3 regions of the Streptomyces sp. NPDC001292 genome follow, and region 1 is predicted to be linked to each of the others. Evidence: predicted binding sites of a transcription regulator. Region 1 holds the regulator's gene; each other region holds the start of a gene.
The links. The regulator HspR, encoded in region 1, represses chaperone genes until heat shock. The targets are predictions, from matches to a motif close to TTGAGNNNNNNNNNCTCAA.

Region 1 (7,386 bases):
CCCCATATACCCCTAATTTAAGAACCGTGCTCTACGGGATCGCCACCGCCATCACCGCTCTCCTCCTCGCCGCCCTGCTCTCGGCGCTGCTCCGAGTGCTCGCGCTTCGGCTGGGTCTCGTCGACCGCAGGAGGCGGGCACGCCCCTTGCCGCTGCTCGGCGGCCTGGCCGTGGTGCTCAGCACCTGCCTGGTCGCCGCAGCCGGCGGCTGGACGGGTACCGCCCCGCTCGGCGACGGGGTCGGCAGACTGCTCGCCGCGTCCGCGGCGGTCGCCGTGCTCGGGACCGCCGCGGACGTATGGCGGCTGAAGACGCCGTTCCTGCTCGTCGGTACGGCCCTCGCGGCGGCCTGCGTGGTGCCGTACGACGAGACCGGACCGGTGGCCGGGGTCGCCGCCGTGGCCTGGATCGCCTGTATGGCCGCCGCCTTCCGGGGGCTCGATCACGCGGACGGCCTCGCGGGCACGGTGGGGGTGCTCACCGCGTTCGGGGTGGGCGCGTGCGCGGCGGCCGAGGTGATGGACGACCTGGCGGTGCTGCTGAGCGTGCTGGCCGCCGCCCTCACCGGCTTCCTGATGCACAACTGGCATCCGGCGCGGGTCGCGTTCGGGTCCGGCGGCTCGCTGTTCACCGGCTTCGTGCTCGCCTCCGCGGCCCTCCTCACCCGTCCCGGGTACGACACGGTCTCCACCGTGGCGGTGCTTTTCGCGCTCACCGCCACGGCGAGCGCCGACGCCGTGCTGGTCCTCGTGTCGCGAAAGCTGTCCGGGCGTCCCGTGCTGCGCCGCGGCCCCGACCACCTCGCGCACCGGCTGCGCCGGCTCGGGCCGACTCCGCCGGGCGTGACCGTCCTGCTCGGGGTCGGCACCTTCGCCGCGGTCCTGGTCGGGGTACTGGTGCACACGGGATGGGCCGGGCCGACGGCCGTGGCGTGGGTGGCCGGGGCGGCCCTGGTGGCCGTCATCGGGCTGCTGCGGGTGCCGGCGCACGCGCCGCGGCGCCAGACCGAACTCCACGGTGCCCGCGCGCAGGCCCCGGCTCCCGGCACCCGCACGCAGTCCCGGCTTCCCGGCACCCGGGGGCAGACCCGGGTTCCCGGCACCCGCGGGCGGCCCGAGGAGCGCACTGGTGCACGCGCGCGTGCCGACGCGTCCGGTACCGGGGCACCGCCACGCGCGCGCGGCGAGGCGTCCGACGCCCGACCCCGCACCGAGCCCTTCTGGGCCCTCCGCGCCCAGAGGCAGTCCGGCGCGGGGGTCCCGCGAGCCCCGCGCGGCAGGATCCCGTACGACGCGGAGGCCGGCGGGCCCGGCGTATCCGGGGTACAGGCCCTTCGTCGTCAACTTGAATATCCGCCTCCCCCGCCCCGGCAATCCACATCACCGCAGGTCAGAGCGCCCTTGCGTATAAGGGATGGATAAGACTTGAGTCGGAGTGGCTCAGGTCTGTTGACCCGGCGGTGAGCCTCGGGCACACTTGAGTCCGTTCCACTCAAGTCAGCTGGAGGAATTCACCATGGCACGTGCGGTCGGCATCGACCTGGGCACGACTAACTCCGTCGTCAGCGTTCTGGAAGGCGGCGAGCCCACCGTCATCACCAACGCCGAGGGCGCCAGGACCACGCCGTCCGTCGTCGCCTTCGCCAAGAACGGCGAGGTGCTGGTCGGTGAGGTGGCCAAGCGCCAGGCCGTGACCAACGTCGACAGGACCATCCGGTCGGTCAAGCGCCACATGGGCACCGACTGGAAGATCAACCTCGACGGCAAGGACTTCAACCCGCAGCAGATCAGCGCCTTCGTGCTGCAGAAGCTGAAGCGGGACGCCGAGGCGTACCTGGGCGAGAAGGTCACGGACGCGGTCATCACCGTCCCGGCGTACTTCAACGACGCCGAGCGCCAGGCCACCAAGGAGGCCGGTGAGATCGCCGGCCTGAACGTGCTGCGCATCGTCAACGAGCCGACGGCCGCCGCCCTGGCGTACGGCCTCGACAAGGACGAGCAGATCATCCTCGTCTTCGACCTCGGTGGCGGTACGTTCGACGTCTCGCTGCTGGAGATCGGCGACGGCGTGGTCGAGGTGAAGGCCACCAACGGCGACAACCATCTCGGTGGTGACGACTGGGACCAGCGTGTCGTCGACTACCTGGTCAAGCAGTTCCAGTCCGGTCACGGCGTGGACCTGTCCAAGGACAAGATGGCCCTCCAGCGTCTGCGTGAGGCGGCGGAGAAGGCCAAGATCGAGCTGTCCTCGTCCACCGAGACCTCGATCAACCTGCCCTACATCACCGCGTCCGCCGAGGGCCCGCTGCACCTGGACGAGAGGCTCACCCGTGCCCAGTTCCAGCAGTTGACGGCCGACCTGCTGGAGCGCTGCAAGACGCCGTTCCACAACGTCATCAAGGACGCCGGCGTCTCCGTCAGCGACATCGACCACATCGTGCTCGTCGGTGGTTCCACCCGTATGCCCGCGGTCGCCGAGCTCGTCAAGGAGCTGACCGGCGGCAAGGAGGCCAACAAGGGCGTGAACCCGGACGAGGTCGTCGCCATCGGCGCCTCGCTCCAGGCCGGTGTCCTCAAGGGCGAGGTCAAGGACGTCCTGCTGCTCGACGTCACCCCGCTGTCCCTCGGCATCGAGACCAAGGGCGGCATCATGACCAAGCTGATCGAGCGCAACACCACGATCCCGACCAAGCGCTCGGAGATCTTCACGACGGCCGAGGACAACCAGCCGTCGGTGCAGATCCAGGTCTACCAGGGCGAGCGCGAGATCGCCGCGTACAACAAGAAGCTCGGCATGTTCGAGCTGACCGGTCTGCCGCCGGCGCCGCGCGGCGTCCCGCAGATCGAGGTGTCCTTCGACATCGACGCCAACGGCATCATGCACGTCACGGCGAAGGACCTCGGCACCGGCAAGGAGCAGAAGATGACCGTCACCGGCGGCTCCTCGCTCCCGAAGGAAGAGGTCGACCGCATGCGCGAGGAGGCCGAGCGCTACGCGGAGGAGGACCACAAGCGCCGCGAGGCCGCCGAGGTCCGCAACCAGGGCGAGCAGCTGGTCTACCAGACCGAGAAGTTCCTCAAGGACAACGAGGACAAGGTCCCCGGTGAGATCAAGACCGAGGTGGAGTCCGCCGTCGCCGAGCTGAAGGAGAAGCTCAAGGGCGAGGACAGCGCCGAGATCCGCACCGCCACGGAGAAGGTCGCCGCCGTCTCCCAGAAGCTCGGCCAGGCCATGTACGCCGACGCCCAGGCCGCGCAGGCAGCGGGCGGTGCCGGTGACGCCGGTGCGGGCCGGGCCAAGGCGGACGACGACGTCGTGGACGCCGAGATCGTCGACGACGAGCGCAAGGACGGTGCGGCGTGACGGAGGAGACCCCCGGCTTCGAGGAGCACCAGCCGCAGCCTCCGCCCCAGTCCGACGCCGCCTCCGGCACCACTTCCGAGGACGCCGAGCAGGCCGCCGCCCAGGAAAAGGGCGCGGCCCCGGCCGGTGAAGCGGACCAGCCGGCCGCGCTGACGGCCGAGCTGGACCAGGCGCGCACGGCGCTCGGCGAGCGCACGGCGGACCTGCAACGGCTCCAGGCCGAGTACCAGAACTACCGGCGCCGGGTCGAGCGGGACCGGATCGCGGTACGGGAGGTCGCCGTCGCGAACATCGTGTCCGAGCTGCTGCCCGTGCTCGACGACATCGGCCGCGCGCGGGACCACGGCGAACTGGTGGGCGGTTTCAAGTCCGTCGCCGAGTCGCTGGAGACCGTGGTGGCGAAGCTCGGACTGCAGCAGTTCGGGAAGGAGGGCGAGTCCTTCGACCCGACGATCCACGAGGCCCTGATGCACTCCTACGCACCGGACGTCACCGAGACGACGTGCGTGGCGATTCTGCAGCCCGGGTATCGGATCGGCGAGCGCACCATCCGCCCCGCGCGGGTGGCGGTGGCCGAGCCCCAGCCCGGAGCGCAGACGGTCAAGCCGGCCGAGGAGTCCGGCACGGCCCAGGCAGCCGAGCAGGGCGAGGACGAGGAGAACGGTGGCCCGGAGGAGGGCTGACGTAATAACGGACGACGCACGAGAGGAGGGACGTCGGGGATGAGCACCAAGGACTTCATCGAGAAGGACTACTACAAGGTCCTCGGCGTCCCCAAGGACGCCACCGAGGCCGAGATCAAGAAGGCGTACCGGAAGCTCGCCCGCGAGTTCCACCCGGACGCCAACAAGGGCAACGCCAAGGCCGAGGAGCGCTTCAAGGAGATCTCCGAGGCGAACGACGTGCTCGGCGACGCCAAGAAGCGCAAGGAGTACGACGAGGCCCGCACCCTGTTCGGCAACGGCGGCTTCCGCCCCGGACCGGGCGCCGGTGGCGGCTCCTTCAACTTCGACCTGGGCGACCTCTTCGGAGGCGCCCAGGGCGGGAGCGGCGGCTTCGGCGGCGGAATCGGTGACGTCTTCGGGGGCCTGTTCAACCGGGGCGGCGCGGGGACCACGCGCGCCCAGCCCAGGCGCGGCCAGGACATCGAGTCCGAGGTCACGCTGAGCTTCACGGAGGCCATCGAGGGCGCGACGGTGCCGCTGCGCATGTCCAGCCAGCAGCCGTGCAAGGCCTGCTCGGGCACCGGCGACAAGAACGGCACACCGCGGGTGTGCCCGACCTGCGTCGGCACCGGGCAGGTGGCGCGCGGCTCGGGCGGCGGGTTCTCGCTGACGGACCCGTGCCCGGACTGCAAGGGCCGCGGGCTCATCGCGGAGAACCCCTGCGAGGTCTGCATGGGCTCCGGGCGGGCCAAGTCGTCCCGGACGATGCAGGTCCGCATCCCGGCCGGGGTCAGCGACAGCCAGCGTATCCGGCTGCGCGGCAAGGGCGCCCCGGGCGAGCGCGGCGGACCCGCGGGCGACCTGTACGTGGTGGTGCACGTCGGGGAGCACCCGGTCTTCGGCCGCCGGGGCGACAACCTCACCGTCACCGTACCGATCACGTTCGCCGAGGCGGCCCTCGGCGGCGAGGTCCGCGTGCCCACCCTGGGCGGTCCGTCGGTGACGCTGAAGCTGCCCCCGGGCACGCCGAACGGCCGTACGATGCGGGCCCGTGGCAAGGGCGCGGTCCGCAAGGACGGAAGCCGCGGCGACCTGCTGGTCACCGTGGAGGTGAGTGTCCCCAAGGACCTGTCGGGGAAGGCTCGTGACGCGCTTCAGGCGTATCGCGAGGCCACCGCGGGCGAGGACCCGCGGGCCGAGCTGTTCGAGGCCGCGAAGGGAGCATGAGTGAGATGGACGGCCGCCGTCGCAACCCGTACGAACTGACGGAAGACACACCGGTGTACGTCATCTCGGTGGCCGCCCAGCTGTCCGGACTGCACCCGCAGACGCTCCGCCAGTACGACCGGCTGGGCCTGGTGTCCCCCGACCGCACCGCCGGTCGCGGGCGCCGCTACTCGGCCCGCGACATCGAACTGCTCCGCCAGGTTCAGCAGTTGTCGCAGGACGAGGGCATCAACCTGGCCGGCATCAAGCGCATCATCGAACTGGAGAACCAAGTCACGGCGCTCCAGTCCCGGATCGCGGAACTCCAGGCGGCGCTGGACGGCGCCGCGGCGGCGATGCGGCAGCGCGAGGCCGCTGTCCACGCCTCCTACCGCCGCGACCTGGTCCCCTACCAGGAGGTCCAGCAGACCAGCGCGCTGGTGGTGTGGCGGCCGAAGAAGGCCAAGGACCAGTACTAGCGCCGGTCCGGCACGAACACGGCGGCGGCCCCGACCTCGAAGGCCGGGGCCGCCGCCGTCGTGTGCGCCGCGCGGGACGGACGGTCAGAGCCAGGAGGCCCAGATGCCGTACGCCTCTTGCTTCACGACCAGTTCATTGCCCTCGGGGTCGCTGTAGACCGCGCGGTAGTAGTACAGGCCGAACAGGTCCTCGTGCACCTCGGTGTCCGTGTGGGTACCGGAGCGGTTGACCTCGATCCTGCCGGTGGTGAGCGTGGTCCAGGAGGCGGACGCGGGGTCCCAGCGCTCCCAGCGGTAGTCGGTCCAGTCGCCGCACGGCATGTCGTTGAGGATGGTGCCGCAGCGGACGTACAGGCCCGGGTACTGGGCCACATCGACAGTGGTGCCCTTCCAGCCCGGAGGCCGGGTGTCGGGCAGGACGACCGTGAGGTCGGCCGGGTTCCAGAAGTCGGGGCCGCCGGCCCAGTCGATCATGTCGTACGCGGCCACCTTGTAGACGTGTTCGCGGCCGTCGTGGAGCGTGGGGCAGAGGACCTCGGTGGCGGCCATGGACGTGCCTTGCTGACAGTCGTCCCGCCAGACGGTCCTGCCGGTGTCCGGGTCTGTCGTGCCCTGCCACACCGAGTAGCCGAGGACGTCGTCGTCGGCCGGGGGCCTCCAGGTGAGGCGCACGCCCATCGGTACGACCTCGGCGCGCAGGTCGACGACCGGGGCGGGGCGAACCGTGTCCGGGGTGGTGGCGGTGACGGGCGCGCTGGGCGCGGAGGCGTGCCCGTACCGGTCGACGGCGACGACCTGGTACGCGTACGTGGTCTCGGAGGCGCCCGAGGTGTCCAGGCAGGTGGCGTGGACGATGTCGGTCCACGCCCCGTAGTCGGGGTCGAGGGAGTCGTGCATCGAGGACGCCCAGGTGGCCGGCGGCTGCAGGCGGCCGTCGGTGCCGTCGGCGGAGCACTGCTCGATGGTCGCGCTCTCGCCGGACGCGGGGTTCGCGCGGAGGATCCGGAAGGCCGGGTGGTGGTCGTCGCCGGCGGACCAGGGGTCGGAGCTGCGCCATGACAGCTCCATCCCGTTGTGGCCGCGCTGCGCCGTGAGCATGTACGGCACGGTCGGTTCGGGCCGGTCCGCCATCCGCAGGGTGATCTCCGCCGGGGCGGAGGCGTTGCCGACGGCGTCCAGCGCGCGCACCGCGTACCGGTACTCGTCGGCGAAGGGGACCTGCTGGCGCGGCACCACGTCGGTGCGGGTGGTGGCCGCGGTGCCGCCGAACGCCTTCAGCCAGGCGCCCGTGGCCGGGTCGAGCTGGAACACCTCGTACCGGGCGGCGTCGGCGTCGGCCGTCCACACCAGGTGCGGGACGCCGGAGCGGTACTCGACGCGCGCGCCGGCCGGGGCCGCCGGCGCAATGGTGTCGAAGAGCCGGAACGTCGTGGCGGTGGAGTACACCGACCAGTTGCCTGCCGCGTCGCGGGCCCGCCCCCGGTACGTGGCCGTCGAGCCGTCGGCCGGCTGTCCGTGGTCGCAGAAGGGGCCCCTGGCACCCGTGTAGACGGTCGTCCAGGCGCCGGTGGCCGGGTCGCGGCGCTGTGCCTCGTACTGCACGATGCCGGCCGCGTTGGCGGCGGTCGTGACGAGCTCGGGGCCGGCGACCTTGTCGTCCTCGGCGCAGATGT
Region 2 (7,386 bases), on a different contig from region 1:
GTCGATGGCCAGGCCGAGGTTGACGTGGTCCGGCTTGACCAGGGTGGGCTTGCCGTCCTTCTCGGCGAAGGACCAGTTCATCGACGGCATCTGCTTGATGGCCTGGACCATCGCGTAGCCGATGATGTGCGTGAAGGAGATCTTCCCGCCGCGGGCCCGCTTGAGGTGGTTGTTGATCACGATGCGGTTGTCGAACAGCAGCTTCACCGGGACGGCGCGCACGGACGTGGCCGTGGGCAGCTCCAGCGAGGCGTTCATGTTCTTCGCGACCGCGGCGGAGGGGCCACGCAGCGTGACGAACTCGGGACCCGCGGGTGCCTCGGCGGCGGGTGCGGCCTTGGCGGCCGGCTTCGCGGGCGCCGGAGCCTGAGCCGCGGGCTTCGCGGGAGCCGGAGCGGCGGCCGCGGGTCGCGGCGCGGCCGGGGGCTGCGCGGGAGCGGCCGGCGCGGCGGCGGCCTGGGGAGCGGGCCGGGCCGGGGCGGCCGGAGCGGCGGCGGGCGCCGCCTGAGCCGTGGTGGTGGTCTCCGCGGCCCCCGCGGCCGCGGTACCCGCCGGAGCCTGCGGGGCGGCGGCCCCCGGCTTGTAGTCGGCGAAGAAGTCCCACCAGGCGCGGTCTACGGAGTTCGGGTCCTGGAGGTACTGCTGATAGATCTCGTCGACGAGCCACTCGTTGGCACCGAACGCGGCCGCGGGGTTCTTCCCGGCTTGGTCGGTGTCGGTCGAGATGCTCGAGTTACTGGGGGACTGTGGCGACACGGCGGCAACCGCCCTCTTCCGCTTCACAAGAATGATGGACAGCGGGAATAAAGGCTACGCCCCTGAGAGGGGGAAGGTCAGGTCGGGCCACTCCTTCGTCATGTAAGTCACATCAAAACCCGGGTTTCGGCGCTTGAATTGGCGGGAAACAAGCGTGGTTCCGCTGCGCCAGGGAAGGGGCGACCCGGGCCTGACCCCCGTGGGGTGCAGGCCCCGGCCTGATCACACGTGTCCGCCTGCGGGGATGCTCGTGGATCTTGGGGCTCTTGATCGAACTTTACGTCAACTTGGTAAAGAGGGCAGGCCCGGAAGAGTGATGAGGATCCGGCAGCCCCGCTCGGATTCGGCCACACCGATCCGGCCGCCGTGCAGATCCACCGCCCAGCGGGCGATCGCCAGACCGAGTCCGGTGCCGCCGTCGCTGCCCGGACCGTGCGGCCGGTGCACCGCCCCCCGGTTGAAACGCTCGAAGACGCGGTGCCACTCCGAGCGCGGGATGCCGGGCCCTTCGTCCAGGACCTCGAGCTCCAGCGACTGCGGCTGCGGGCCGCGCCGCGCCTTCACCGTCACGCGCCCGTGCGGCGGGCTGTGCTTGACCGCGTTGTCGATCAGGTTGGCGACCACCTGGTGGATGCGCTCGGGATCCGCGTGCGCGGTCAGCTCGGGCGGAAAGACGTCCAGGTGCAGATGGACGTCCGTACGGGTGTGGCTGCCGGAGCCGGAGGCGATGCCCGCGCGGGCCGAGGCGACCATGTTGGCCTCCTTCAGCACGCCCGACAGGTAGGGCCACACCTCGAAGCGGCGCTGTTTCAGCGGCACCACGCCGTTGTCCAGGCGGGACAGGTCCAGCAGCGTCTCCACCAGCCGACCGAGCCGCTCGGTCTGCTTCAGGGCCGTGCGCATGGTCTCGGGATCGGCCTCGGTGACCCCGTCGACGATGTTCTCCAGCACCGCGCGCAGGCCCGCGATGGGCGTGCGCAGCTCGTGCGAGACGTTCGCCACCAGCTCCTTGCGCTGGCGGTCCTGGGCCGCCAGCTCGTCTGCCATGCGGTTGATCGTCTGGGCCAGGTCGCCCAGCTCGTCCCGGCGGCTCTCGCGCACCCGGCGCGTGTAGTCGCCGTGCGAGATGGAGCGGGCCACCGTGTTCATCTCGTCCAGCGGCGCGGTGAGCGAGTGCGCCACGAACTGCGTGATCAGCAGCGTGGCGATCATCGAGAACACCGTGATGAAGCGCAGCTCCGTCGCCGTGCGCACGGCGATCATCAGCAGACCCGTGGTGATCAGCACCGAAATGACGACCAGCGCGCCCAGCTTCGTCTTGATCGAGAACGGGCGCACGCCACCCCAGGGCTCGCCCTGGTCCCTCCGTGCGGCCGGCCCGTCGCTCATGGGCTCGGCGTCTCCAGCGCGTAGCCCACGCCGTGCACCGTCCGGATCCGCTCGGCGCCGATCTTCCGGCGCAGCGCCTTGATGTGGCTGTCCACGGTCCGGGTGCCGGAGGCGTCCGCCCAGTCCCACACCTCCGCCAGCAGCTGCTCGCGCGAGAGCACCGCGCGCGGGGTGTTCGCCAGGCACACCAGCAGGTCGAACTCCGTCGGGGTGAGGTGGACGTCCTCGCCGCGCACGCGCACCCGGCGCTGGGCGTGGTCGATCTCCAGCTCGCCCAGACGCAGGATGCCGCTGCGCGGGGTCGCCGCGGCCAGTGCGGCCCGCTCCATGCGGCGCAGCAGCACGTGCACGCGTGCGGCCAGCTCCCGCATCGAGAACGGCTTGGTCATGTAGTCGTCCGCGCCGACCCCGAGGCCGACCAGCATGTCGGTCTCGTCGTCCCGCGCGGTGAGCATCAGCACCGGCACCGGGCGCTGGGCCTGCACGCGGCGGCAGACCTCCAGGCCGTCGAAGCCGGGCAGCATGATGTCGAGGATCAGCAGGTCCGGCTGCCAGGCCTCGGCGGTGTCGACGGCGGCCGGGCCGTCGCCCGCGGTCTGCACGAGGAATCCCTCGGCGCGCAGGCGGGTGGCGATGGCATCCATGATGGTCTGGTCGTCCTCGACCACCAGGACCCGGCGCTGGGCGCCCGGGGTGGCCGTCGTGCCGTTGTGCGCGGTGTGTGTCTGCTCCATCGCCCGCCCCTGAGTGTGCTTTCCGGAATCCGTGGGGTGATCCCTTGACTGCGCGTAGTTGCGATTGACGCTTGAATGATCGGCGCCAAGGGAGCAGCGTACGGGGACTCACCACACCTTTGCTATCCAGGTCGGACCGCGAGGTGCACGACGTCCGGAACGCCCCGGGCAACGGGGACCTCTTCGGTGCGCACCTGTCGGAACCCGACATTCCGCAAGGTTCCTTCAAATTCCGCAGATGGCTTCGCGGACCACACCGCGAGGACCCCGCCCGGCCTCAACGCCCTTGCGCAGCTTGCCAGTCCGGCCGGTCCGTACAGTTCCTCGTTGTGCTCGGTGACCGTCCAGTCGGGGCCGTTGTCGATGTCCAGGCAGAGCGCGTCGAACGTGTCGTATGTCTCATTGACGTAGGCGATCATGTCTCCTTCGACGACCTCGGTGCGCGGGTCGGCCAGCGCGTCTGCGGTCAGCTCGGCGAGGGGGCCGCCGCGATGCCAGTCGATGATCGCTCGTTCGCGTTCGACAACGGTGATCCGTCCCCAGCGCTGGTCCGCCGCGGCGTGTGCGAGTGAGAAGCCGACGCCGAGGCCGCCGATCAGCACGCTCGGCGCCCGCCGTTCCGGCAGCGCGGCGAGCGCCGCGTCGACCAGGAGGCGCTCGGAGCGCCCGTCGGAGGTGTCCATCAGGAAGCAGCCGTTGGCGATGATCTGCAGCAGTGCCCCGTGCCGGCGCAGCACGACCTCGCCGTAGGGGCCGTCACGGCGGTCCAGCACCTCAGGGGCGTCGTACGAGCCGGTCATGGGGCCATCCTGCCCCAACGGGCCCTTGAAGCCACGTGAATTACGGGTGACACCCGTGTGCGATGGGTCGCGCGCCGAGCGTCCCGGGGTCGGTGAGGTCGCTGGGTCCCTGAGGTCCTGTGACGGTTGGGGGCGATGAGGTGGCAGGGTCTCCGGGAACTTAATAGGTTGCTGAGAATCGCCGCGCGGGTGGCGTCGGTCATGGACAGGGGCGCCCGGTACACGAAGTGTGGGGCGCGACGGAAGGAGCGCCGCACCGTGGAACGGACCGCGACGGCCGGCCCCTCGGGCCCGCCGACACCTTCGGGCCCGCCCCTGCCTCCGTACGGCGTCGGGGGCGAGGGCACGGGTCCCGACGGGGGTGCGGGCGCGGTCGTGGGCGGCGCGCCGGTGGAGGCGCCGCAGGCACTGGACGGCATGCCGCAGCAGCGGGCGCGGGCGCGTGGTGTCGTCCTGGGGGGCGTGCGCGCGGAGCAGCCCCGCTCGGCGCGGCCCGCCGCGGGGCTCCGGGGGCTGCGCGGACTGCGTCCGTGGCGGTTGCTGCCCAGCCCCGTCGGGACCCCGTTCACCTTCGGGTACGCGGCTCTGCTCGCCGTCACCTCGCTGGTCGCCCGGTACGCCGATCCCGCGGTGGTGGACGCCCTGCACCAGAGTTCCAGCACGGACGTCGCCCACCTGGTGCGGGCGCCCCTGCTGGTGCTGCCGGCGAGCGCGCTGTGGATCGCGGGCGGCGTGGTGTCGGCGTACTCCCTGTGCTTCCTGCTGGTGCTCACCGCGCTGGAACGCCGGATAGGCGGACTGCGCACCGCCGGTGTGTTCCTGTTCGGGCACGTGCTGGCCACCCTCGCCACCGAGGTCCCCGTCGGGCTCGCGGTGCTCGCGGGCCGCCTGCCGGGCGGCGCGGCGCACCGCCTCGACTACGGCATCAGCTTCGGCGTCGTGGCCAGCCTCGGCGCCCTGGCCGGCCTGCTCACGCCCTGGCTGCGCTGGCCCCTGCTCATCGTGTTCGTGGGCATGCTGGCCCAGGACCTGGCCGCGTTCGTCGACCCGATGACGAGTTGCGGCCATCTGATCGCGCTGGGGCTCGGGGTGGCGACGTGGCCGGTGATACGCCGCTGGCGGCGGGCGCGCCTCGCGGAGGCGGCTGCCGCGCCCGAGAGCGTGTGAGAACACCCGGACGGCCCTCCTTCCCCCTCCTTGCCATCTCCTCCTTTCGTCCCTCTTTCTCCCTGTGTGCGCTGTTTGTGGACGGTGATCGCTCAGAGCGAACAGATGCCGGGGAACAATCGGCATGGCCCGTGCATTGAGTCGGCATAACTCAACTTGACTGCCGAAGGGGAGATCATGGCTGCTGAGTCCACCGCGTTCACACCGCTCACCCTGCCCGTGCTGCCGCTCGACGACGAGGTCGTGCTGCCCGGGATGGTGGTTCCGCTGGATCTGAGCGACGCCGAGGTACGGGCCGCCGTGGAGGCCGCGCAGGCCGCCGCGCGGGACGAGCCGGGCAAGCCCAGGGTGCTGCTGGTGCCGCGGGTCGAGGGGACGTACGCCAGGACCGGTGTGCTGGGCACGGTCGAGCAGGTGGGCCGGCTGGCCGACGGTGACCCGGGCGCGCTGATCCGCGGTCGCGGTCGTGTGCGGATCGGCGCCGGGACCACCGGGCCGGGCGCGGCGCTGTGGGTCGAGGGGACCCGGATCGAGGAGAGCGTGCCCGATCCGCTGCCCGGCCAGGTCGCCGAGTTGGTGAAGGAGTACAAGGCGCTTGCCACCGCCTGGCTGCGCAAGCGCGGCGCCTGGCAGGTCGTCGACCGCGTGCAGGCCATCGACGACGTCTCCGCGCTCGCCGACAACTCCGGCTACTCGCCCTTCCTGACCACCGAGCAGAAAGTCGACCTGCTGGAGACCGCCGACCCGGTGGCCCGCCTCAAGCTCGCCGCCCAGCAACTGCGCGACCACCTCGCCGAGCAGGACGTGGCCGAGTCCATCGCCAAGGACGTCCAGGAGGGCGTCGACAAGCAGCAGCGCGAGTTCCTGCTGCGTCGCCAACTGGAGGCCGTCCGCAGGGAACTGCGCGAGCTGAACGGCGAGAGCGACGGCGAGGAGTCCGACGACTACCGCGCCCGCGTCGAGGCCGCCGACCTGCCCGGGAAGGTCCGGGAGGCCGCGCTCAAGGAGGTCGACAAGCTGGAGCGCGCCTCCGACGCCTCGCCCGAGGGCTCCTGGATCCGCACCTGGCTCGACACGATCCTCGACATGCCGTGGAACGAGCGGACCGAGGACGCCTACGACATCCAGGGCGCCAAGGCGGTCCTGGACGCCGAGCACGCGGGCCTGGAGGACGTGAAGGAACGGATCACCGAGTACCTGGCGGTGCGCAAGCGGCGCGGCGACCGGGGCCTGGGCGTGATCGGCGGGCGGCGCGGCGGTGCCGTGCTCGCGCTCGTCGGGCCGCCCGGTGTGGGCAAGACCAGCCTCGGTGAGTCCGTCGCCCACGCCATGGGACGCAAGTTCGTGCGCGTCGCCCTGGGCGGCGTGCGCGACGAGGCCGAGATCCGCGGCCACCGGCGTACGTACGTCGGGGCGCTGCCCGGGCGCATCGTGCGCGCCGTCAAGGAGGCCGGGTCGATGAACCCGGTGATCCTGCTGGACGAGATCGACAAGGTGGGCTCCGACTTCCGCGGCGACCCGGCCGCGGCCCTGCTCGAAGTCCTGGACCCGGCGCAGAACCACACCTTCCGGGACCACTACCTGGAGGTGGAGCTGGACCTGTCCGACGTCGTCTTCCTGGCCACGGCCAACGTCCTGGAGGCGGTCCCGGAGGCGCTGGCCGACCGGATGGAGATCGTGCGGCTGGACGGTTACACCGAGGACGAGAAGGTCGTCATCGCCCGCGACCACCTGCTTCCGCGCCAGCTGGAGCGGGCCGGTCTGCACCAGGACGAGGTCACGATCGAGGAGGGCGCGCTGCGCAGGCTCGCCGGCGAGTACACGCGCGAGGCGGGTGTGCGCACCCTGGAGCGGTCCATCGCGCGGCTGCTGCGCAAGATCGCGGCCCAGCACGAACTGGCCGAGCGGGAGCTGCCGTTCACCGTCACCGACGGTGAGCTGCGCGGGCTGATCGGCCGTCCGCACCACGTTCCGGAGTCCGCCCAGGACCCGGCAGAGCGCCGCACGTCCGTCCCGGGTGTGGCGACGGGGCTCGCGGTCACCGGGGCCGGGGGCGACGTCCTCTTCGTCGAGGCGTCCCTGGCCGACCCGGAGACGGGTGCGGCCGGGCTGACCCTGACCGGTCAGCTGGGCGACGTGATGAAGGAGTCCGCGCAGATCGCGCTGAGCTTCCTGCGCAGTCACGGCGCCGAGCTGGAGCTGCCCGTGGGGGATCTGAAGGACCGGGGTGTGCACATCCACTTCCCGGCGGGCGCGGTGCCGAAGGACGGTCCGAGCGCGGGCATCACGATGACGACCGCGCTCGCCTCGCTCCTGTCCGGCCGTCTGGTCCGCACGGACGTGGCCATGACCGGCGAGGTCTCGCTGACCGGCCGTGTCCTGCCGATCGGCGGCGTCAAGCAGAAGCTGCTCGCCGCCCATCGCGCGGGCGTGACGACGGTGGTCATCCCCAAGCGGAACGAGCCCGACCTGGACGACGTCCCGGCGGAGGTGCTGGACAAGCTGGACGTCCACACCGTCACCGACGTCCGCCAGGTCCT
Region 3 (7,386 bases), on a different contig from region 1:
GACGATCACGGCGAGCGCGCCGGCCGCGTAGCGGTGGGGTGGCCGTGGGTCGTCTGGGCGCAGCGGGCGGCCGTGCCGAAGGCGGCGGCGGGGTCGGTGCGGGTCAGTCCGAACACCGCCGTCGCCTCCCAGGACGGCTTCCACGGCTCGGTCATACGCCCCCTCCTCGACTACGGTCGGGCCTATGACCATTGTCGCGTCCGGCACCACCGTGTCCCCCACCGCCCCCGCAGCCCAGGGCGTGGGCCCGTTGCTGCGGTCCTGGCGGGAGCGGCGGCGGATCAGTCAGCTCGAACTGGCGCTGCGCGCCGACTCCTCGGCCCGGCACATCAGCTTCATCGAGACCGGACGGTCCCGGCCGAGCGAGGAGATGGTGCTGCGGCTGGCGGAGCACCTGGAGGTGCCGGTGCGGGAGCGCAACGCCCTGCTGCTGGCCGCCGGTTACGCCCCGCATTACCGGCAGACCCCGCTGGACGACCCGGCGCTCGGCCCGCTGCGCGAGGGCCTGGAGCGGCTGATCCAGGGGTACGAGCCGTATCCGGCGCTGGTGGTCGACGCGACGTACGACGTGGTGAGCGCGAACCGGGGCATCACGATGCTGCTGGAGGGCGTACCGGAACGGCTGCTCGCCGCGCCGCTGAACGCGATGCGGCTGACCCTGCACCCGGAGGGCCTGGCGCCGCGCATCCGCAACCTGCGCGAGTGGCGCGGGCATCTGCTCGCCCAGATGGAGCGGCAGTTCGCGCTGCACCGCTCGGCCGCGCTGCGCGAGCTGTACGAGGAGGTGGCGGCCTACCCGGTGCCGCGGAGCGCGCCGGAGGCGGCGGAGCCGCCCGCGCAGGTGCCGTACTTCGCGCTGCCGCTGCGGATCGAGCACGATGGGCGGGTGCTGTCGTTCGTCTCCTCCATCTCCACCTTCAACACGCCCATGGACGTGACGGTGGCGGAACTCGCGATCGAGACGTTCCTGCCCGCCGACCCGGCCACCGTCGAGTACCTTCACTCGTCGTGGGCGGGAGAGAGCCGGGAGGCGTGGCGTGAGTGAGCGGCGGGCGGCACCCACCGTGGGCCAGGTGGTGCTCGGCAGACGACTTCAGGAGCTGCGGGAGAAGGCCGGACTGGGACGCGAGGAGGCCGCGCGCGTCCTGCGGGTGGCCCCCGCGACCGTACGGCGGATGGAGACGGCCGAGGTCGCGCTGAAGATCCCGTACGTGCAGATGCTGCTGACCGCCTACGGGGTGGGCGACGAGGCGGCTGCCGCGTTCGTCTCGCTGGCCGAGGAGGCCAACGCGCCGGGCTGGTGGCAGCGGTTCCACGACGTGCTGCCGGAGTGGTTCAGCCTGTATGTGAGCCTGGAGGGCGCCGCCCGGCTGATCCGCTCCTACGAGCCGCACTTCGTGCCGGGTCTGCTCCAGACGGAGGGCTACGCGCACGCGGTGCTGGAGGCCGGGACGGTCGGACAGCGCAGGCCGGACGCGGTCGAGCGGCACGTGTCGCTGCGGATGGCCCGGCAAGCGCTGCTGGAGCGGCCGGATCCGCCGCACCTGTGGGCGATCATCGACGAGACGGTGCTGCGGCGGCCGGTGGGCGACCGCCCCGAGGTGATGCGCGAGCAGCTCGACAAGCTGCTCGAGTACACCGAGCGGGACCGGGTGACGGTGCAGGTCGCCGAGTTCGCGCGGGGGCCGCACGCGGGGACGTACGGGCCGTTCTCGCTGTTCCGCTTCGCCGAGCCGGAACTGCCCGACCTGGTCTACACCGAATACCTGACCGGCGCCCTGTACCTGGACTCCCGCACGGAGATCTCCACGCACCTCGAGGTCCTCGACCGCATGACGGCCACCGCCGCCACCGCCGAGCAGACCCGCGAGCTGCTGCGGGAGTACCGCAAGAACCTGTGACCCGCATCCCGGCGACCTGACCCAGGGCCTCTCGTTCGGATCAGCCGGGCTCGCGGGCCCTGGTGCCGCTCCCCCAAGCTCTTCGAGCAGGGGGGACCCCCAGCCGCGTTGTCGACCCCGCTCCCTGGTCCGGCCCGATCCGAACGAAAGACCCTAGGCGGCCCCGCCCCTGGTGTCGCGTTCGTCGTCGACGATCTCCGCGTCCACCACCGAGTCCTCGTCGGGCGGTGCCGTCTGCTGTCCGGTGCTCTCCGTGCCGCTCTGCTGGGCCTGGGCGTACATCGCCTGGCCCATCCGCTGGCTGACGGAGGCCAGTTTGTCGATGGCCGTGCGCAGCGCCGGGGTCTCCGCCTGCTGCTCCAGGAGGGCCTTCACCTCGGCGGCGGCGGCCTCGACCTCCGACTTGGTGTCGGCGGGGACGCGGTCGCCGTTGTCGCGGAGGAAGTTCTCCGTCTGGTAGACGAGCTGCTCGGCCTGGTTGCGGGTCTCGGCGGTCTCCCGGCGCTTGCGGTCCTCCTCGGCGTACTGCTCGGCCTCCCGCATCATGCGGTCGATGTCGTCCTTGGGCAGCGCCGAGCCACCGGTCACGGTCATCTTCTGCTCGCGGCCGGTGGCGAGGTCCTTGGCCGAGACGTGCATGATCCCGTTGGCATCGATGTCGAAGGCGACCTCGATCTGCGGCACCCCGCGCGGGGCGGGCGGCAGACCGGTGAGGTCGAAGACGCCGAGCTTCTTGTTGTACGCGGCGATCTCACGTTCGCCCTGGTAGACCTGGATGCCGACCGAGGGCTGGTTGTCTGTGGCGGTGGTGAAGATCTCCGAACGCCGGGTCGGGATCGTGGTGTTGCGCTCGATGAGCTTGGTCATGATGCCGCCCTTGGTCTCGATGCCGAGGGACAGCGGGGTGACGTCGAGGAGGAGGACGTCCTTGACGTCGCCGCGGATCACGCCCGCCTGGAGGGCGGCGCCCACGGCCACCACCTCGTCGGGGTTGACGCCCTTGTGCGGGTCCTTGCCGGTCAGCTCCCGCACCAGGTCGGTCACGGCCGGCATCCGGGTGGAGCCGCCGACGAGGATCACGTGGTCGACGGCCGGCAGCTTGACGCCCGCGTCCTTGACGGCCTGGTGGAAGGGCTTGCGGCAGCGGTCCAGCAGATCGGCGGTCAGCTCCTGGAACTGGGCCCGGGTCAGCTTCTCGTCCATGTGCAGCGGCCCCTCGGCGGAGGCCGTGATGTAGGGCAGGTTGATCGTCGTCTCGGAGGACGACGACAGCTCGATCTTGGCCTTCTCGGCGGCCTCGCGCAGCCGCTGCACCGCCATCTTGTCGTTGCCGAGGTCGATGCCGTACTGGCCCTTGAACCGCTTGACCAGGTGCTCGACGACCCGCTGGTCCCAGTCGTCGCCGCCGAGATGGGTGTCGCCGTTGGTGGCCTTGACCTCGATGACGCCGTCGCCGATCTCCAGCAGGGAGACGTCGAAGGTGCCGCCGCCGAGGTCGAAGACGAGCACGGTCTGCTCCTCGCCCCGGTCCAGGCCGTAGGCGAGCGCGGCGGCCGTCGGCTCGTTGATGATCCTCAGGACCTTCAGGCCGGCGATCTCCCCGGCCTCCTTCGTCGCCTGCCGCTGGGCGTCGTCGAAGTACGCGGGTACGGTGATCACCGCGTCCGTGACGTCCTCGCCGAGGTAGGACTCCGCGTCCCGCTTCAGCTTCTGCAGGACGCGCGCGGACAACTCCTGCGCCCGGTAGCGGGTGCCGTCGACGGAGCCCTTGTCGGGGAAGCGCCAGTTCGCGTCCCCCATGTGCCGCTTGACCGAGCGTGCGGTGCGCTCGACGTTCGTCACCGCCTGCCGCTTGGCCACCTCGCCGACGAGCACCTCGCCGTTCTTGGCGAACGCCACGACCGACGGTGTGGTGCGCGCGCCCTCGGCGTTGGCGACGACGGTGGGGTCGCCGCCTTCCAGCAGGGCCACCACCGAGTTCGTCGTCCCGAGATCGATCCCGACCGCACGTGCCATCTTCGTCCCCTTCCGGGCGCCTCCTGCTCTCCAGCACAAAACTTGAGTGCGCTGTTGTCAATGCCGCGTACCCGCCGACTGCCTCTCTACCCCGGGACACCGATGCCGCGCCCGGGGCGGGCGCGGCACCGTCGTCGGACGTAGGCCTCGCGTCAGGCGAGCTTGGCGTCCAGGGTGATCGTCGTACCGGTCAGGGCCTGGCTGACCGGGCAGTTCTTCTTGGCCTCCTCGGCCGCGGCGACGAACGCGTCGTTGTCGATGCCGGGGACCGTGCCCTCGACGCTGAGGTGGATGCCCGTGATGCCCTCGCCCGGCTGGAAGGTGACGTCCGCCTTCGTCCGCAGGGTGGTGGGCGGGGTGCCGGCCCCGGCCAGGCCGTGCGACAGCGCCATGGAGAAACAGCTGGAGTGGGCGGCGGCGATCAGCTCCTCGGGGCTGGTCTTCCCGTTCGCCTGCTCGGCGCGCGACGGCCACGACACCGGCTGCTGGCCGATGCCGGAGGAGTCGAAGGTGACGACGCCGTTGCCCTCGAGCAGGTTGCCTTCCCAGACGGTGTGAGCGGTGCGCGTGGTTGCCACGGTTGGTTCCATACCTTTCGCCTAGGTTCCCGTTTGCCGGGGTTCCGTAACCGCCATCCGATCACATCCGCGCCGTACGCACCCACCGAACGGGCCGCGACCTGCCGGAGAAGCTGCGGGAATCGCCTGCCGGACGGCGGGGGGAGGGCCTACAGTCCGTTCCATGGTCGAACTCTTCCAAGTCCTCGGGGGAATCGCGGGATTTGGTGGGGTCGCTCTCGGTGTCCTGTACCTGCTCTACCGGGACCTCGTGCGCGACATCATCCGCAGGCGGATGTTCCGGACGCTCACGTCGGCGCAGGCGACCGCCCTGTTCGGGGCCGTGGTCGTGCTGGCCTTCGTCGTGGCGATCCTCGGGATCTTCGCCACCCTCGCCGAAAGCCAGGGCGTTCAGCAGTTCCTCGTCCTCGTGGGCATGCTGCTGCTGTTCCTGCTGGCGGTGCTGTTCATCGCGGTGCGCGTGGTCACGGGCCCGGCGGCCCGCGCGAAGGCCGGCGGCCCGAGCGGCTCGGAGCGCAGGCTCACCGCGGTGCGCCGGCACGTCGAGAGCGGGGAGGCCGACCAGGCGGAGCGCGCCCTGGAGGCGTCCCGGCCGGACCGCGAGTCGTCGGTGTTCTGGTACTGGAAGGCCAGGATCGCGCTGGTCCGGTCCAACCTCGACGTGGCGTCCGGCTATGTCGAGGAGGCGCTGAAGCTGGACGGCCGGGACCCGTACAGCATCGCGCTGAAGATAGAGCTGCTCCTGCTGGCGGGCGACCCCGACCGGCGTGACCGAGCCGCGCGGCTGTCGGTGGACAGCACCGGTCTGAGCGGCGAACTCGACGCGTGGCTGCGCCAGTTGCGGGCCGAGGGAATGTTCGACGGTGGGGTGCGCACCCGCACGGAACTCGAGGCGCGGTGCCCGCTTCCCACCCGTACCACGGAGGATGTCCATGCGGAGTGAGCGGAGCAGGCACGGGGAGGAGCGGGAGACGGTCGTCTTCCTTCCGCCGGTCACCGTCGCGGGCGGGGGCGCGGACGGTGGGACGCACGGCGAACCGGAGGATCCGCTGCGCGAGGCGCTGTACGCGGCGGCCAGGGCGGGTCTGCGCCCGGTGACTCCCGTGGCCCGCTCGGCGGAGGAGGCCGACGCACTCCTCGCCCGGCACCCGGACGCGGTGCTCGTGATCCACCCGGGCGATCGGATCCTGCGCGATCCGCGCCCCCGGCCGGGCGGCGCGCTGTGGGACCTCCTGCGCTGCGGAGCCGGACTGCGGCTGTGCGAACCGGCCGCCGTGGTGGAGGCATCGCTTCCGGAAAGGGCTTCACGCCCGGAGGAGAACTCTCTGGTGGAGGGTGCCTCGTCGTCGGAGGCGGCGTCGTCCTCGGAGGAGTCGCCGCTTGCGCCGGGTGCTCCGCTCCCGGACGGCTCGGCAGCGCCGGGGCCCATGGGCCCGGACGACGAGGAACGGCTGGCTCTCCTGGTGGTGGAGCTGCCCCGGGAGGGTGCTCCGGCGGCCGGGCGGGCGGTACGCGCCGAGCGCGCGCCGCTGTGCCGGGACTTCGCGGCCCGCATCGGCCTGCCGGCCGGGCCGGTGCTCGGGGAGAGCGCCGAGGACTGGGTGGTGGAGCTACGACGGGCCGTGCGCTGGTCCCTGACGCTGACGGCCGTCGTGCACCCCGGGCTCACCGCGCCAGCCCCCGACAGCCCGGACGCCCTGCTGTGGGGATGGCTGCAAGCGGGTCGGGAGATCCGGTCGGCGTTCGCCCCGCTCGCGGGGCGGTTCTCCCGGCGGCGGTCGGGGACGGCGTCCGCCGGGGAACTCGGCGTCACGTACACCGGCGGCACGTACAACACCGGCTGTCTGAGCGGTCCGCCCCCGGACGAGGACAACCGGCTCCTTCCAGCCTCCCTCGACGGGGAGACCCGAGCGCCCATGAGGCGCGGCGGCGAGGACTACGAGTTCCTCGGCCGTCTCAGCCCCCACGAGGTCCCCGAATCCACGGCAGCAACGACCGATCACCTCAGTGCCGCCTCGCAACGGCGCACCATCAGCCATGACGCCCAGCCCGGCCGTCGCCCACCCCTGTTCCTACGCACCGGCCGGCCCCTCCCCCACGACGGTCTCTTCATCCGCCGCAACAGCGCCTTCGGCACCCGTTCCCCTCTCGGCGTGCGGGATCTCATCGAGCAGGGCCTGATCATCGGCCAGGAGCAGATCCGGTTCGACGACTTCGTGGCGGCCCGCACCGAGCAGGTGCCCGGTCCCCCGCCCGGCCGGGCCGTCGGCGTCAGCCACGGGCTGGCGGCCGCGCAGGGGGAGTTCAGGGCCGACGAGGCGACGACCCACTTCCTGGAGATCACTCTCAAGGCGGGCGAGGCGCACCCCGGGGACGCCCCCGCCGAGCCGCTTCCCGTCAACTTCGTCTTCGTCGTGGACACCAGCGGCTCGATGCGCGGCGAGAAGCTCGACTGCGTCAAGGCGGCCCTGCAGACCCTCTACGACCGACTGCGGCCGACGGACTGCCTGGGCGTCATCACCTTCGACCACCGCGTCCGCACGGTGCTGCCCGCCACCGCCAAGCGGGAGCTGCCGCGCGAGCACTTCGCGCAGGTGGTGGCCGGGCTGAGAGCCGGCGGCGGCACGGACATCAACCTCGGTGTGCAGTACGGCATCGACGAGATCGGCCGGAACGCCCTCGGCGGGCGCACGGTCAACTGCCTGTACCTCTTCTCCGACGGCGGCCCGACCTCCGGCGAACGGGACTGGGTCAGGATCCGCACGAACATCGCGGCCAAGCTCCGCGGCGACCTCACCGTGTCGTGCTTCGGTTTCGGCTCCGACGCCCGGATGCCCGAACTGGCGGCGCTGGCCGGGCTGGCCGGCGGTCACTCGACGTTCGTCACCCGG

Region 2: a site for HspR is predicted at 4,983-5,001, ahead of lon (endopeptidase La). Genes of this name have one in related genera too.
Region 3: a site for HspR is predicted at 3,960-3,978, ahead of dnaK (molecular chaperone DnaK). Genes of this name have one in related genera too.

What each region holds. Positions count from the first base shown of each region.
Region 1 is NZ_JBIAXG010000012.1:159,049-166,434, reverse strand. Features, by position in the region: gene ACFY4A_RS16020 (undecaprenyl/decaprenyl-phosphate alpha-N-acetylglucosaminyl 1-phosphate transferase) at 27-1,421, shown strand; gene dnaK (molecular chaperone DnaK) at 1,516-3,363, shown strand; gene grpE (nucleotide exchange factor GrpE) at 3,360-4,046, shown strand; gene dnaJ (molecular chaperone DnaJ) at 4,086-5,255, shown strand; gene ACFY4A_RS16000 (heat shock protein transcriptional repressor HspR) at 5,261-5,713, shown strand; gene ACFY4A_RS15995 (PA14 domain-containing protein) at 5,798-7,386, opposite strand, start outside.
Region 2 is NZ_JBIAXG010000005.1:236,233-243,618, forward strand. Features, by position in the region: gene ACFY4A_RS08955 (multifunctional oxoglutarate decarboxylase/oxoglutarate dehydrogenase thiamine pyrophosphate-binding subunit/dihydrolipoyllysine-residue succinyltransferase subunit) at 1-756, opposite strand, end outside; gene ACFY4A_RS08960 (sensor histidine kinase) at 1,039-2,145, opposite strand; gene ACFY4A_RS08965 (response regulator transcription factor) at 2,142-2,879, opposite strand; gene ACFY4A_RS08970 (spermidine synthase) at 3,002-3,679, opposite strand; gene ACFY4A_RS08975 (rhomboid-like protein) at 3,938-4,846, shown strand; gene lon (endopeptidase La) at 5,024-7,386, shown strand, end outside.
Region 3 is NZ_JBIAXG010000018.1:21,583-28,968, reverse strand. Features, by position in the region: partial or broken gene ACFY4A_RS20195 (ADP-ribosylglycohydrolase family protein) at 1-122, opposite strand, end outside; gene ACFY4A_RS20190 (helix-turn-helix domain-containing protein) at 185-1,045, shown strand; gene ACFY4A_RS20185 (helix-turn-helix domain-containing protein) at 1,038-1,901, shown strand; gene dnaK (molecular chaperone DnaK) at 2,055-3,917, opposite strand; gene ACFY4A_RS20175 (OsmC family protein) at 4,070-4,495, opposite strand; gene ACFY4A_RS20170 (tetratricopeptide repeat protein) at 4,659-5,438, shown strand; gene ACFY4A_RS20165 (VWA domain-containing protein) at 5,428-7,386, shown strand, end outside.